Regions from separate parts of the Brevibacillus sp. TJ4 genome, predicted to be linked through region 1. Evidence: riboswitches for the same ligand, from Rfam matches in the RefSeq annotation. Region 1 holds a riboswitch; each other region holds the start of a gene.
What was found. A riboswitch is a leader RNA that binds a small molecule or an ion and turns the genes downstream of it on or off. The one in region 1 is predicted to bind thiamine pyrophosphate.
Positions count from the first base shown of each region.

Region 2: it holds a riboswitch for thiamine pyrophosphate, as region 1 does, so the genes downstream of both, thiO (glycine oxidase ThiO) here and thiC (phosphomethylpyrimidine synthase ThiC) in region 1, are expected to answer to the same signal.
Region 3: it holds a riboswitch for thiamine pyrophosphate, as region 1 does, so the genes downstream of both, thiS (sulfur carrier protein ThiS) here and thiC (phosphomethylpyrimidine synthase ThiC) in region 1, are expected to answer to the same signal.

Region 1 is NZ_CP185865.1:1,105,351-1,109,164, forward strand. It holds gene ACAF76_RS05115 (hypothetical protein) at 1-10, opposite strand, end outside; gene thiC (phosphomethylpyrimidine synthase ThiC) at 23-1,807, opposite strand; TPP riboswitch at 1,966-2,076, opposite strand; gene ACAF76_RS05125 (hypothetical protein) at 2,157-2,339, opposite strand; gene ACAF76_RS05130 (diguanylate cyclase domain-containing protein) at 2,380-3,814, opposite strand, start outside.
Region 2 is NZ_CP185865.1:3,626,697-3,630,510, forward strand. It holds gene ACAF76_RS17775 (YugN family protein) at 55-456, opposite strand; gene ACAF76_RS17780 (hypothetical protein) at 597-1,496, opposite strand; gene thiO (glycine oxidase ThiO) at 1,599-2,699, opposite strand; TPP riboswitch at 2,807-2,922, opposite strand; gene ACAF76_RS17790 (excisionase family DNA-binding protein) at 2,996-3,238, opposite strand; gene ACAF76_RS17795 (glucose-6-phosphate isomerase) at 3,198-3,814, opposite strand, start outside.
Region 3 is NZ_CP185865.1:2,046,286-2,050,099, forward strand. It holds gene ACAF76_RS10015 (alanyl-tRNA editing protein) at 1-672, shown strand, start outside; gene ACAF76_RS10020 (kinase-associated lipoprotein B) at 710-1,093, shown strand; TPP riboswitch at 1,137-1,247, shown strand; gene thiS (sulfur carrier protein ThiS) at 1,471-1,674, shown strand; gene ACAF76_RS10030 (thiazole synthase) at 1,681-2,451, shown strand; gene ACAF76_RS10035 (acetylornithine deacetylase) at 2,452-3,732, shown strand; gene tenA (thiaminase II) at 3,745-3,814, shown strand, end outside.

The DNA.
Region 1 (3,814 bases):
CTTCTTCCACGAACGATCCTCCTTATGGCTGTGGCAGCTTCGCGCTTTGCTGGCGGTATTCCCGCGCCTTTTCCTGCATGCCGATTTGCAGAGCGGACTCGGGAGATACTTGTTTTTCCTGGGCGTACTGGCGAATGTCCTGGGTAATACGCATGCTGCAGAACTTGGGACCGCACATCGAGCAGAACGGGGCGGACTTGGCTCCTTCGGCAGGCAAGGTTTCGTCGTGATACTCGCGTGCCCGCTCGGGATCGAGTGACAGGTTGAACTGATCCGTCCAGCGAAATTCAAAGCGTGCCTTGGACAAGGCGTCATCGCGTTCCTTGGCGCGCGGGTGCCCTTTGGCCAGATCGGCAGCATGCGCAGCGATCTTGTAGGCAATCAAGCCGTTGCGCACATCTTCTTTGTCGGGTAGTCCGAGATGTTCTTTTGGCGTGACGTAGCAGAGCATCGCGCTTCCCATCCAGCCGATCATCGCCGCCCCGATGGCCGAGGTGATGTGGTCGTAGCCTGGAGCAATGTCCGTGGTCAAAGGGCCGAGCGTATAGAAAGGCGCTTCGTGGCAAATCGTGAGCTGCTTTTCCATGTTCTCCTGAATCAGGTGCATCGGGACGTGGCCCGGTCCTTCGATCATTACTTGTACGTCGTGTTTCCAGGCGATTTTGGTCAGTTCGCCCAATGTCTCGAGCTCGGCAAACTGCGCTTCGTCGTTGGCGTCGGCAATCGAGCCCGGACGCAGACCATCGCCTAAGGAGACGGAAATATCGTATGCCTTCAAAATTTCGCAAATCTCTTCGAAGTGCGTGTACAGGAAGTTTTCTTCGTGATGCGCCAGGCACCAGGCTGCCATGATCGAGCCTCCGCGGGAGACGATGCCGGTCACTCGCTCCGCAGTGAGCGGAATGTACCGCAAGAGCACGCCAGCGTGAATCGTAAAGTAGTCGACGCCTTGTTCCGCCTGTTCGATCAGCGTATCGCGATAGATTTCCCAGGTGAGTTCGGCGGCGTTTCCTTTTACCTTTTCCAACGCCTGATAAATCGGAACAGTTCCGATCGGTACGGGACTGTTGCGGATGATCCATTCCCGTGTCGTATGGATGTGCTTGCCTGTGGACAGATCCATGATCGTGTCGGCGCCCCAACGTGCGGCCCACATCATTTTTTCCACTTCCTCGCCGATGGAGGAGGTGACAGCGGAGGTGCCGATATTGGCGTTGATCTTGACGTGGAATTTTCTGCCGATGATCATCGGTTCGCTTTCCGGATGGTTGATATTGGCCGGGATGATGGCGCGGCCTTTGGCGATTTCGTCGCGGACGAGCTCAGGGGACACGCCTTCGCGGACCGCGACGAATTCCATTTCCGGGGTAATGATTCCGTTTCTCGCGTAGTGAAGCTGGGTTACGGCTTTCCCCGTTTTTGCCCGTAGCGGCTTGTGCCCGGGGCGGGAGAAGACAGGCACTTCCTTTTGTGCCTCGCCGTCCTTCAACCCGTCATCGGCGGGCTGGATTTGCCGTCCTTCGTATGCTTCGGTATCGTTGCGCTCCGCGATCCATTTCGCCCGCAGCGGCGGCAAGCCCTTGCGAATGTCAGCGCTGTAGCCAGGGTCCGTGTATGCGCCGCTTGTGTCGTAGACGCGCAGCGGCGGATTGGCGTGGGTGCCGTTTGTGCCGGTGGAAGGCGACAGGGAGATTTCCCGCATCGGTACGCGCAGATCGGCTCGGCTTCCGCTCACGTACACCTTTTGGCTGCCGGGAAAAGGCTCGACGCCTGGCAGGTGGAAGGGGGATTGGGTGGATTGTGGCATGAAAAAAACCTCCTTTTTGGGTCGCACGGAAAGCAAACCTTTTCGGGGAGGCGAAAGAATCTTTCGCGGCACGAAAAAACGTCGCACAAGGGCATGCGACGCCAGACGCGAGAGAAGAAAAGATACGGGTACCCGAAAAACAGATACAGGTATCCTTTCATGTCATCTATGGCGATTCCTCCGCTGGCATTACCCAGTTCAGGTTCAACGGTCGACGGCAGAATAGCCGTCCTCTCAGCCTGGTTCCCCAAGCTCCCGCGCGTATATCGGTGTTGGTGTTGCTAGATACAGCTTATCTGTTCTGTTTACAGATTGCAAGGGAAAAATAAGAATGTTGCGACGAGACTGCCTATTCTTGCTTTCGCTCCCTTTCCCTCAAAAGCTCAATGAGCTGGTCGAGCTTCTCGTTTCGCTGCCGATCGTGAAGTGTCTTTTCTTTCATAAAACGAAGGACCATGATGATCAGATACAGTACAAAAGCGTAGAAGGCCAGAGCAATCAAGATCGGGATAAACGTAGCGATAGAACTCATGTCCGCCAATACCTGCCTTTCCTTTACGAAATAAAGATACCTATATCATCAGTTTACCGAAAGCCGCTTTCATTTTCATTTTTTCCCGGTACATTTCCTGATCCGCCCCTCTGATCACTTCGTCGCTAGACATCCCGGATTCGCAGGGGAAAAGTCCGTAGCTGGCCGAGAGTGCATACGGTCTTGCACCTGTCTGGTTCATTTCGGCAAAAGACTGGCGAATACGCTCCCAGATCAATTCCACTTCAGAGCGCGGTTTTTCGAAAAACAGGATGATAAATTCGTCTCCGCCGTAGCGGAACAGCAGATCGTCGGGGGACAGGTGTCGGGCAATCACCTGGCAAACAGTCGTAATCAGCTCGTCACCAGCCAGATGGCCGTGCGTGTCGTTTACTTCTTTCAGGTTGTTGATGTCGATGAAACAGACGATACATGCCATCCCGTCCGCATAGGTCTGTGCCAGCACTTTATCCAATACGGCCAAACCGCTGCGCCGATTCATCAGTCCGGTCAGCGCGTCAATGGAAGCGTGCTGGACGAGCTCTTCCTCGAATGTTTTCAAATGTGTGATGTCGGTAATACCCGACAAGATACATGTCTCGTTGTGGAATTCGATCAGCTCGTAGTTGACCATCATCCAGCGCCTGCTGCCCGAGGGCCCTTCCTGCTTGATGATGAAATTTTTGATGCTGCCGGATTGTTGCAGTTGTGTGACCAGCTTGGCCCGCTCCTCCCAATCGTGAAAAACGAAACGCACATCCGTGGCGATTGCTTGCTCGCGGATCGCGGGGTACTGCTGGAGCGCGGTGTTGTTCACCAGAATGATCTTGCCGTCTTGCAGGCGGGACAGAAGGAGGGGAAACGGATTGATTTCAAACAGCTTGCGAACGCTCTCCTCCGATTCCTTTTGCTGCTGGTGGTGCTGATAGCTTTTGCGCTGCCCATTGTACAGGATGACCATGATGAGAAAGGAAAGAAACACAGCCAGGGTGGTGTGAATCTGCTTGGAGACGAGCAAGCCCGGATCGTCGATGAACATTCCAAGACCAAGTAGAAAGAGGGAATGAACCAGCAACAGGATGATGAAAAAGTGCCTGGGACGAATCGGCAAAATCATGGGGACGGCAAACAGGACGATCAAATACGCTTCAATCGTACCGACCAGGCGATGGCTGTTGAGCGAGGCAAGCGCACTGGAGGCGACGTAGAGCGTCACATACGTGTTGGCCAGGCAAGTCGGCCAGTAGGAGGCGTAGAAGCGTTCGTTGTGCCTCATCCCGTAATACACGCACAGGTACAGAACAGAGGCGACGAAGCCCGTCAGATGGATCAGCAAAAGCGTCGTATGAAACGAGGTAGCGAACAAGTCCCAATACAGAAAAAAGTCGACATAGAGGTAGAAGAGATACAGTACCAGCATCCCAAAAGATGCAATTTTCAAACGACTTAGCAAAAGCTGATGATGAGAGCGAAGG
Region 2 (3,814 bases), 1.8 Mb from region 1:
TGAAAATGGGGAATCTCTCCATAGAAAAAGCGAGCCAAGCATCGGCTCGCCCGCTTACGCAAAACGCCTGTCCAGTTCCTGTACGACCTGTCTGGCTTGCTGAATCCACCTTTCTTCAATTTCAGCATCTTTGTCCACCGGCTCTTGGAACTGGTTCATCGCTGCCGAGATGACAGGCTCGATGTAGCCGATATGGTTCTCGATGCCGGTCCGGTATACGTGCTTGATCACAAAAGGCACGCCCATCTCCAGCCAGGCGTCCAGGCTGTCCAGCTCCCCCTGCAATACTTTGACCGGGATGCGCAGGTAGACCATGCCCTGGTCATCCAATTGCCGGTCGAAGTAACCGGCCTCGTAATCCCAGTTGGACAGGACAAAATCGGGGGCAAGCGCCTCCTGAAAGAACCCGAATGTCCCGCGCGTCCCCGGTAAGTTGCTGTCGTGTATTTCTTTCAAGACGATCCCTGCCTTTCCACATCCTATTGCTAGTGTGCGACAAAGCAGTCCGTTATACTCTTTCGTTTTTGCACAACAAAAAAAGCCTCGCTGCCCGCTTGAACTGTCGGGGTGAGGCTTTTCCTTTGCCGTGCGTCTAATCAGCACAGCGTGATCGTCAAAAGTGTGAACAAAGCGAGCGGAATGACTTTGCGTCTGCGTCTGCGGCGCTTTTTCTTCGGTACGACAAAAGGCTGCACAGGCGGCGGTGGTGGCGGGAATGGCGGAGGCGGCAATGGAGCACCGTGGTACATGTACGGAGAGACAGGCGGATAAGGCGCGTATGGTGCAAAATCCTGATAGGGACTTACCCGACTCGGCGGTTCGTTTCCGGCAAACGGACTGACCATGCCGGGCGGCTCATTTCCGCCAAATGGGCTCACCTGGGCAGGCGATTCCTTGCCGCCAAACGGACTGACCTGGCTCGGCTGCTCTTTTCCGGCAAACGGGCTGACCTGAGCAGGCGATTCCTTGCCGCCAAACGGACTGACCTGACCTTTCGAGTTCTTGCCACCGTACGGATAGGTGGGGCTCGTTTGGTAGCCGTACGGATTCATCTGGTAAAAGCCGTATGGATTCTCCGAACCAAAGCTGTAGCCGGGATAGGAAGGAAAGCCGCCTCCGTGTCCTGGGAAGTACCCGCCACCGAACGGCGGATAGCCGGGATACGACTCATAACCCGGATAGGAAGGAAAGCCGGAAAACGGACTGCCGTAGGGTGAATAGCCGGGACCTGCGCCCCAACCGCCAAAAGGAACGCGCGCGGATACCTCCTGCGTCGTATAGGTCTCCTCTTCTCCGACTTCCTCTTCGATTTCCAGGTACACATTTTGGTCGTCGTAATCGACGATGACTCCTTCAAACACCTGACCGTCAATAGCTTCAATCCGCACTTTCTGGTCGGCGTGTTCCCTGCAAATATTATGGACGGTCTGGCGCATATCCTTTATCAAGCTGACCGTCTGGACATCAGCCCGGTACAGATTTTTATCAGATTCCATGGACACTTCCTCCCCTTCTGGTGTTTCTGTATTACCATATACAGGTGCCTATGGGGAGGTGTCTAGTTTTGAAAGGATGCGCGCCCATTTTGTCGCCAAGGGCTACTCCATAAAGCGGTCTAACGCAAACGGCTGAAGCGCTTCGTCCGTCCCTTTTTCCAGCAGATCAGCCATTCTGACAGCCGTCACCGGGGAGAGCAGGATGCCATTGCGAAAATGGCCGCCCGCGATGAACAGACCCTCCCAGCCGGGGACTTTGCCGAGCAGCGGCTTTCCGTCCGGCGTAGCTGGTCGCAAGCCTGCCCACGCTTCCAGGAATGCGGCACTCTCCAGCGCGGGCACGTACGGCATGACTCCTTGCATGACGCGGGACAGCCCCGACAAGGTCACAACCTGCTGAAAGCCGCAGTCGTCCTCTGTCGCCCCGATGACGATTTTGCCGTCCTTTTTCGGCGTAATGTAGCCGCCGCTGCCAAAAATCACTTTGCGCAGCGCGATGCCCGCCGAGGACACTGCCGCGATCTGCCCGCGCACCGGGCGCACCGGGACAGCTACGTCCAGCAACTCCAGCATGATACCCGCCCAAGCGCCGGAGCAGACGACTGTCTGGTCAGCGAGCAGCGTTCCTGCCGACGTGTGCGCGCCGATGACCCGTCCCGCGCTTACCGCCAGCTTGCTGACGACACAGCCGTCGAGCAGTTGTACCCCTTGCAGGCGACATGCAGTGACCAGGGCTTGCAGCAACAGACGGTTGTTGATATGCCCTTCCTCGGGGGAATAGATTGCCGCAGATACGCTTTCCGTCAACAGCGGTTCAAGCTCGAGCGCTTCCTGGCCGTCCAGCCAGAAGACCGGGTAGCCTGCTTCCTGTTGCCGCCGAAATTTTGCAGCCAGCGCCTCCTCTTCACCTGCCATCGCTACGGTCAGGATGCCGTCTCGCGTGAGCTGCACATCCCGTCCTGTGGACTCTTCCAATGCTTGTACCCACTCCGGGTAAAGACGCAGCGACTCCATCCCGAGCGACAGCATCGGACCAGGCTCGGAAAACTCCTTCAACGGCGCAAGCATCCCTGCCGCCGCAGACGAAGCCTGTCCACCCCACTGCCCCTGCTCCACCAGCGTGACCGCCATCCCCCTCCGCGACAATTCATACGCCAGGCTCAGACCGATAATTCCTCCGCCGATCACCAGACAGTTTCCCATCTCTTCCCTCTCCTTTTTGTTCGACAAGTTGCCGGAAATCATGCAAAAAGCCCGCCTCTCCGACAGGAAAAGGCGGGCTTCATACGCATCGCTTTGACCAACATACGCATTTTTGCTCGCAACCCTATCCCTTCGCCGGCATGATCCGGATCAGGTGCAATGGGTCGACGGCCGTCGCTTCCGTCCTCTCAGCCCCGCTTGTGGGACTCCCCAAGTTGCTTTCACACGATACTGATTGTTTTGACAAACCTAGTATATGACTTGTGCCAAAGGTCTGGCAAGCGCTTTTCCCCGGCCTAGTCCTCGTCCTTGACGTCGTAGCTCTCCGGGATCGGTTCATTTCGCGTGATTTCTTCCCATTCCCGCAGCTTTTGCAGTTCGTCCAGATGAAGCCGGAACTGCTCCTTGTTGATCAGGTATTCATTGCCGTCATGGACCGCGCGGATGCGCCCTTCCCTGATTTTTTCCAGGATGAACGATTCCGGCAAGGCCAGGTACTCAGCCGTCTCGCCAACAGTCAGATACGTCTTGTTTTCCACGAAGCCTCACTTCCAGTTCTGCTTTTTGTTGCTCAAAGCCCGGTTTGCCAAGCAGGGCCAGCATATTTGATTTATACGCCTCCACGCCGGGCTGGTCAAATGGGTTTACGCCCAATACGTAGCCGCTTATCGCGCATGCCTTCTGAAAGAAGTAGAACAGGCTGCCGAGGTGATAGGCGTTGATTTCGGGAAGCTCCACCACGAGGTTGGGGACGCCCCCGTCGACATGCGCCAGGAGTGTGCCTTCGCACGCTTTTTTATTGATAAAGTCCATTCCTTTGCCTGACAAAAAGTGCAAGTCATCCGAGTCTCCCGAATCTTCCCTCACCCACACGTCAAGCGCCGGCTTTTGTACGGCCATCACTGTCTCAAACATCATCCGCGGGCCCTCCTGGATGTACTGGCCCATTGAATGCAGGTCGGTCGTAAATTCGGCTGTCGCCGGAAAAATGCCCTTGCCGCCCTTGCCTTCCGATTCGCCAAACAACTGCTTCCACCATTCGGCAAAGGAACGGAATTGCGGTTCGTAGCTGACCAGCAGCTCGACCGATTTTCCTTGCCGATACAAGAGATTTC
Region 3 (3,814 bases), 940 kb from region 1:
GTCATCATACCGGAGTTTGACTACAATCCGTGCGGTGGAACCCACCCCGCCCGTACCGGGGAAGTCGGGATGGTCAAAATTCTCGGTTGGGAGCGTCACCGCGGCAATATCCGCGTCGAATTTCTCTGCGGCTGGCGCGCCATGCGCGACTATACGAAAAAGCAGGCGACGCTAAAAGAGGCAGCGCGGCTGTTGGCAACAGCAGAAGCGGACGTGACCGGGCAAATCGCGCGGCTAGTGGCTGAACGCGACGCGCTCAAATCCGAGCTGATCGAAAAAGAGCGGTTGCTTTTGGAGGAGGAAGTGCGGCAGGAGCTGAGCCGTGCAGCTTCACTGGGAGAATTCCGGCTGATCCAGAGGGTGTGCGACGGCAAGTCGATCCAGCAGTTGCAGCAATACGCCCAAGAGGTCAACAGCCAGTCCGCGGATGTCGTCACCTTGCTGGCGACGGTTGGCGAGAAGCTGCAGCTCGTCTTTTCACGGGGATCAGATGTGCCTATTGCCATTAATCAGGTTATGAAGGACACGCTCCCGCTGATCGAAGGAAAAGGCGGCGGAAATCCGGCGATGGCACAAGGCGGCGGAGCGCCGCTGGTCGCCGCCGAGGACGTGCTCGAACACGCCAAAACACTCGTGGAAGCAGCCTTGCAGGCAGGCCTCGAACATCCGTGATAGCGCAAAAACGCAAGGAAAAAGGAGATGATCTGTCGTGATCTGGAATCCGGGAGATATCGTCCGCGTACCGTACAAGACGGGCGAGTACGTGGCAGAAGTAGTGGAGAACCATGAGAGCAAACTTTTGGTCAAGGTGCTGGCTGTGACCAAATTCCCCACCCAGGGCGACCTGCATACTTCCTACGAAGTAGACGTTCCGCTCTTTCACCAGCGCCCGGCGCTTTCGTACCAGGAAAAGTTCATGGTCCCCGTACAGTCGGTCATTCGTTACAACGGGGCAATCCCTGACTACAAGGAATCGCTGAAAAACGCCCTGGAGCGCGAGATGGAGAAGCTGAAAAAAATGTCCGCGTGGGCGCAGCGCTGCCTGGTCGAACTGGAGAACATCCACAAGGAAACCTTTACAAACGCAAAATAGCGTGGTACTGTAAGAGCGAAAGCAGCATTACAAGTGGATACCGCGATTACCAAACGGGGGCCAAGCATCGTTGGCTGAGATTGTAACAAGTGTGTTACTGACCGTTGAACCTGACCTGGGTCATGCCAGCGGAGGAAGAGGTAGGGAAATTTTTGGCGCAAATGACGTGGACGCCCGCGTACTTCTCGAAGAGAGGCGGCGTACCGCTTGCGTTGAGAAGATCGAACCCAACCATCCGGCGGCGGATGGTTTTTTGTTTGCCATTCGCCAGGATGGAAGATGTGGCTTCTTCTGTTTGTCTGGATCATCCAGCATGCGGAAGGAGCCTTTTTTCGTTGCTGAAGAGGGAATCGCGAGTGGCGAAAAGGAGGGGGAACATGCAGATTACGTTAAACGGCAAACAGGTAGAGCTTGCAGACGGGATCGTCACCATCAGCCAACTGCTGGAGGCGTATCAGTTGCGCAAGAAAATTGTCGTGGTTGAGCACAACGGAGAGATTCTCGACCGTTCTCACTACGAGAGCAAGACGATTGCAGATCGTGACCGCATTGAAATTGTTCACTTTGTCGGAGGAGGATGACAGATCATGGATACATTGAAAATTGGACCGTATGAGTTTCGTTCGCGTTTGCTCTTGGGCACCGGAAAATTTGCCGACCTGAAGACACAGGGGGAAGCAGTCGATGTGTCGGAGGCGGAGATTCTGACGTTTGCGATCCGCAGACTGAACGTGGACAACCCAAACGAGCCAAATTTTTTGGAAAAGCTCGATTTGAAAAAATACACGCTCTTGCCTAACACCGCCGGCGCTTACACCGTCGAGGAAGCCGTGCGCATTGCCAGACTGGCGAAGGCATCCGGTCTGTGTGACATGATCAAGGTGGAAGTCATCGGCGATCCCAAAACCTTGCTGCCTGATCCGATCGGCACGCTGGAAGCCTCGCGTATCCTCGTGGAAGAGGGTTTTATCGTTCTGACCTATACCAATGACGACCCGATTCTGGCCAAGCGTCTGCAGGAAGTAGGTGTTCACGCGGTGATGCCAGGCGCTTCGCCGATCGGCTCCGGCCAGGGGATTGTCAACGAAAACAACATCCGCTTTATTATCGAAGATGCGAAAGTGCCGATTATCGTGGACGCTGGAATCGGTTCGCCTGCCGATTGCGCCAAAGCGATGGAGCTGGGTGCGGACGGCGTGCTGCTGAACACGGCGGTAGCGCTCGCCGACGATCCGGTCAAGATGGCAGAAGCGATGAAGCTCGCTGTCCAGGCAGGACGCCTTGGCTATTTGGCTGGACGCATCCCGAAAAAGCGCTATGCCTCTGCGAGCAGCCCGACAGAAGGGATGATTGAGTAAATGGATCGGCTGAATGAGGCTATCGCCGCCATCGCCCGCCGGGAGGATGAACTGTTCGCGCTGCTCGGAAAGCTGATCGCTTGCCCAACGGTAAGCCCCCCCGCCCGCAACAGCGGAGAAGCCCAGACGCTGCTTGCAAATGAGCTTGCCAAATTGGGATTCGAGGTAGACCGATGGCCTGTTTTTCCCGGGGATGACAACGTCGTGGGCTGCCTTCGCGGCTCTGCCTCCGAACAGGCAAAGAGTCTGATCGTCAACGGCCATATCGATGTAGCAGAGGTAGGTGACTCGTCGGGCTGGAGCTATCCGCCTTTTGCCCTGACGCGAGGTGCGGACGGCCGTCTGTACGGACGCGGAGTCGCCGATATGAAAGGTGGACTGGCGGCTTCGCTGTTCGCGATCCAGATGCTGCGCGAACACGGCGTAGAGCTGAAGGGTGATCTGATCTTCCAGTCCGTCATCGGCGAAGAAGCAGGAGAAGCCGGCACACTGGCCGCGATCGAACGCGGCTATACAGCCGACTACGCGGTTGTCGTCGATTCCAGTGATCTGCATATGCAGGGACAGGGCGGCGTCATCACCGGGTGGATCACGATAGAAAGCCCGACGACCCTGCACGACGGCATGCGGGCGAACACCATTCATGCCGGAGGACGGGTGCACGGTGCCTCCGCGATCGAAAAAATGATGAAGATCATCGCCGCCTTGCAAGATCTGGAACGCCACTGGGCCGTGATGAAATCGTACCCAGGCTTTCCGCCCGGCAGCAACACGATCAACCCGGCAGTGATCGAGGGAGGTCGTCATGCCGCCTTTATCGCCGATCGCTGCGCGCTCTGGATTACCGTTCATTTTTACCCCAATGAGTCTCACGAAGAGATCATCCAAGAGATCGAGGATCATGTAAACAAGGCGGCGGCAGCTGACCCGTGGCTTCGCGATCACCTGCCCGTCTACCGCTGGGGCGGCCGCTCGATGATCGAGGAAAGAGGAGAGATTTTCCCTTCCCTGGAGCTTGACCGCGACCACCCGGGACTTGCTTGCCTGCAAGTTGCCCATCAGGCGCAATTTCAGCAAAATCCGGTCGTGGACATGACCCCGACCGTGACAGACGCAGGCTGGTTTGCGCATGCCGGGATTCCCGCAGTGCTGTATGGACCGGGGGAGCTGTCACAGGCGCATACGGTCGATGAATCCGTAGATCCGCAGCAGCTCGTCAGCTTTGCGCAAACGATGGCCCGGTTTATCGCCACCTGGTGCAACCAGCCAAAACATGTGTAGGAGGAAACCAATATGACAGCCTTTCATCAGCGACTGATGGAGCGAGTAGGACCGGTCTGGGAGCGCACCCATCAGCATCCTT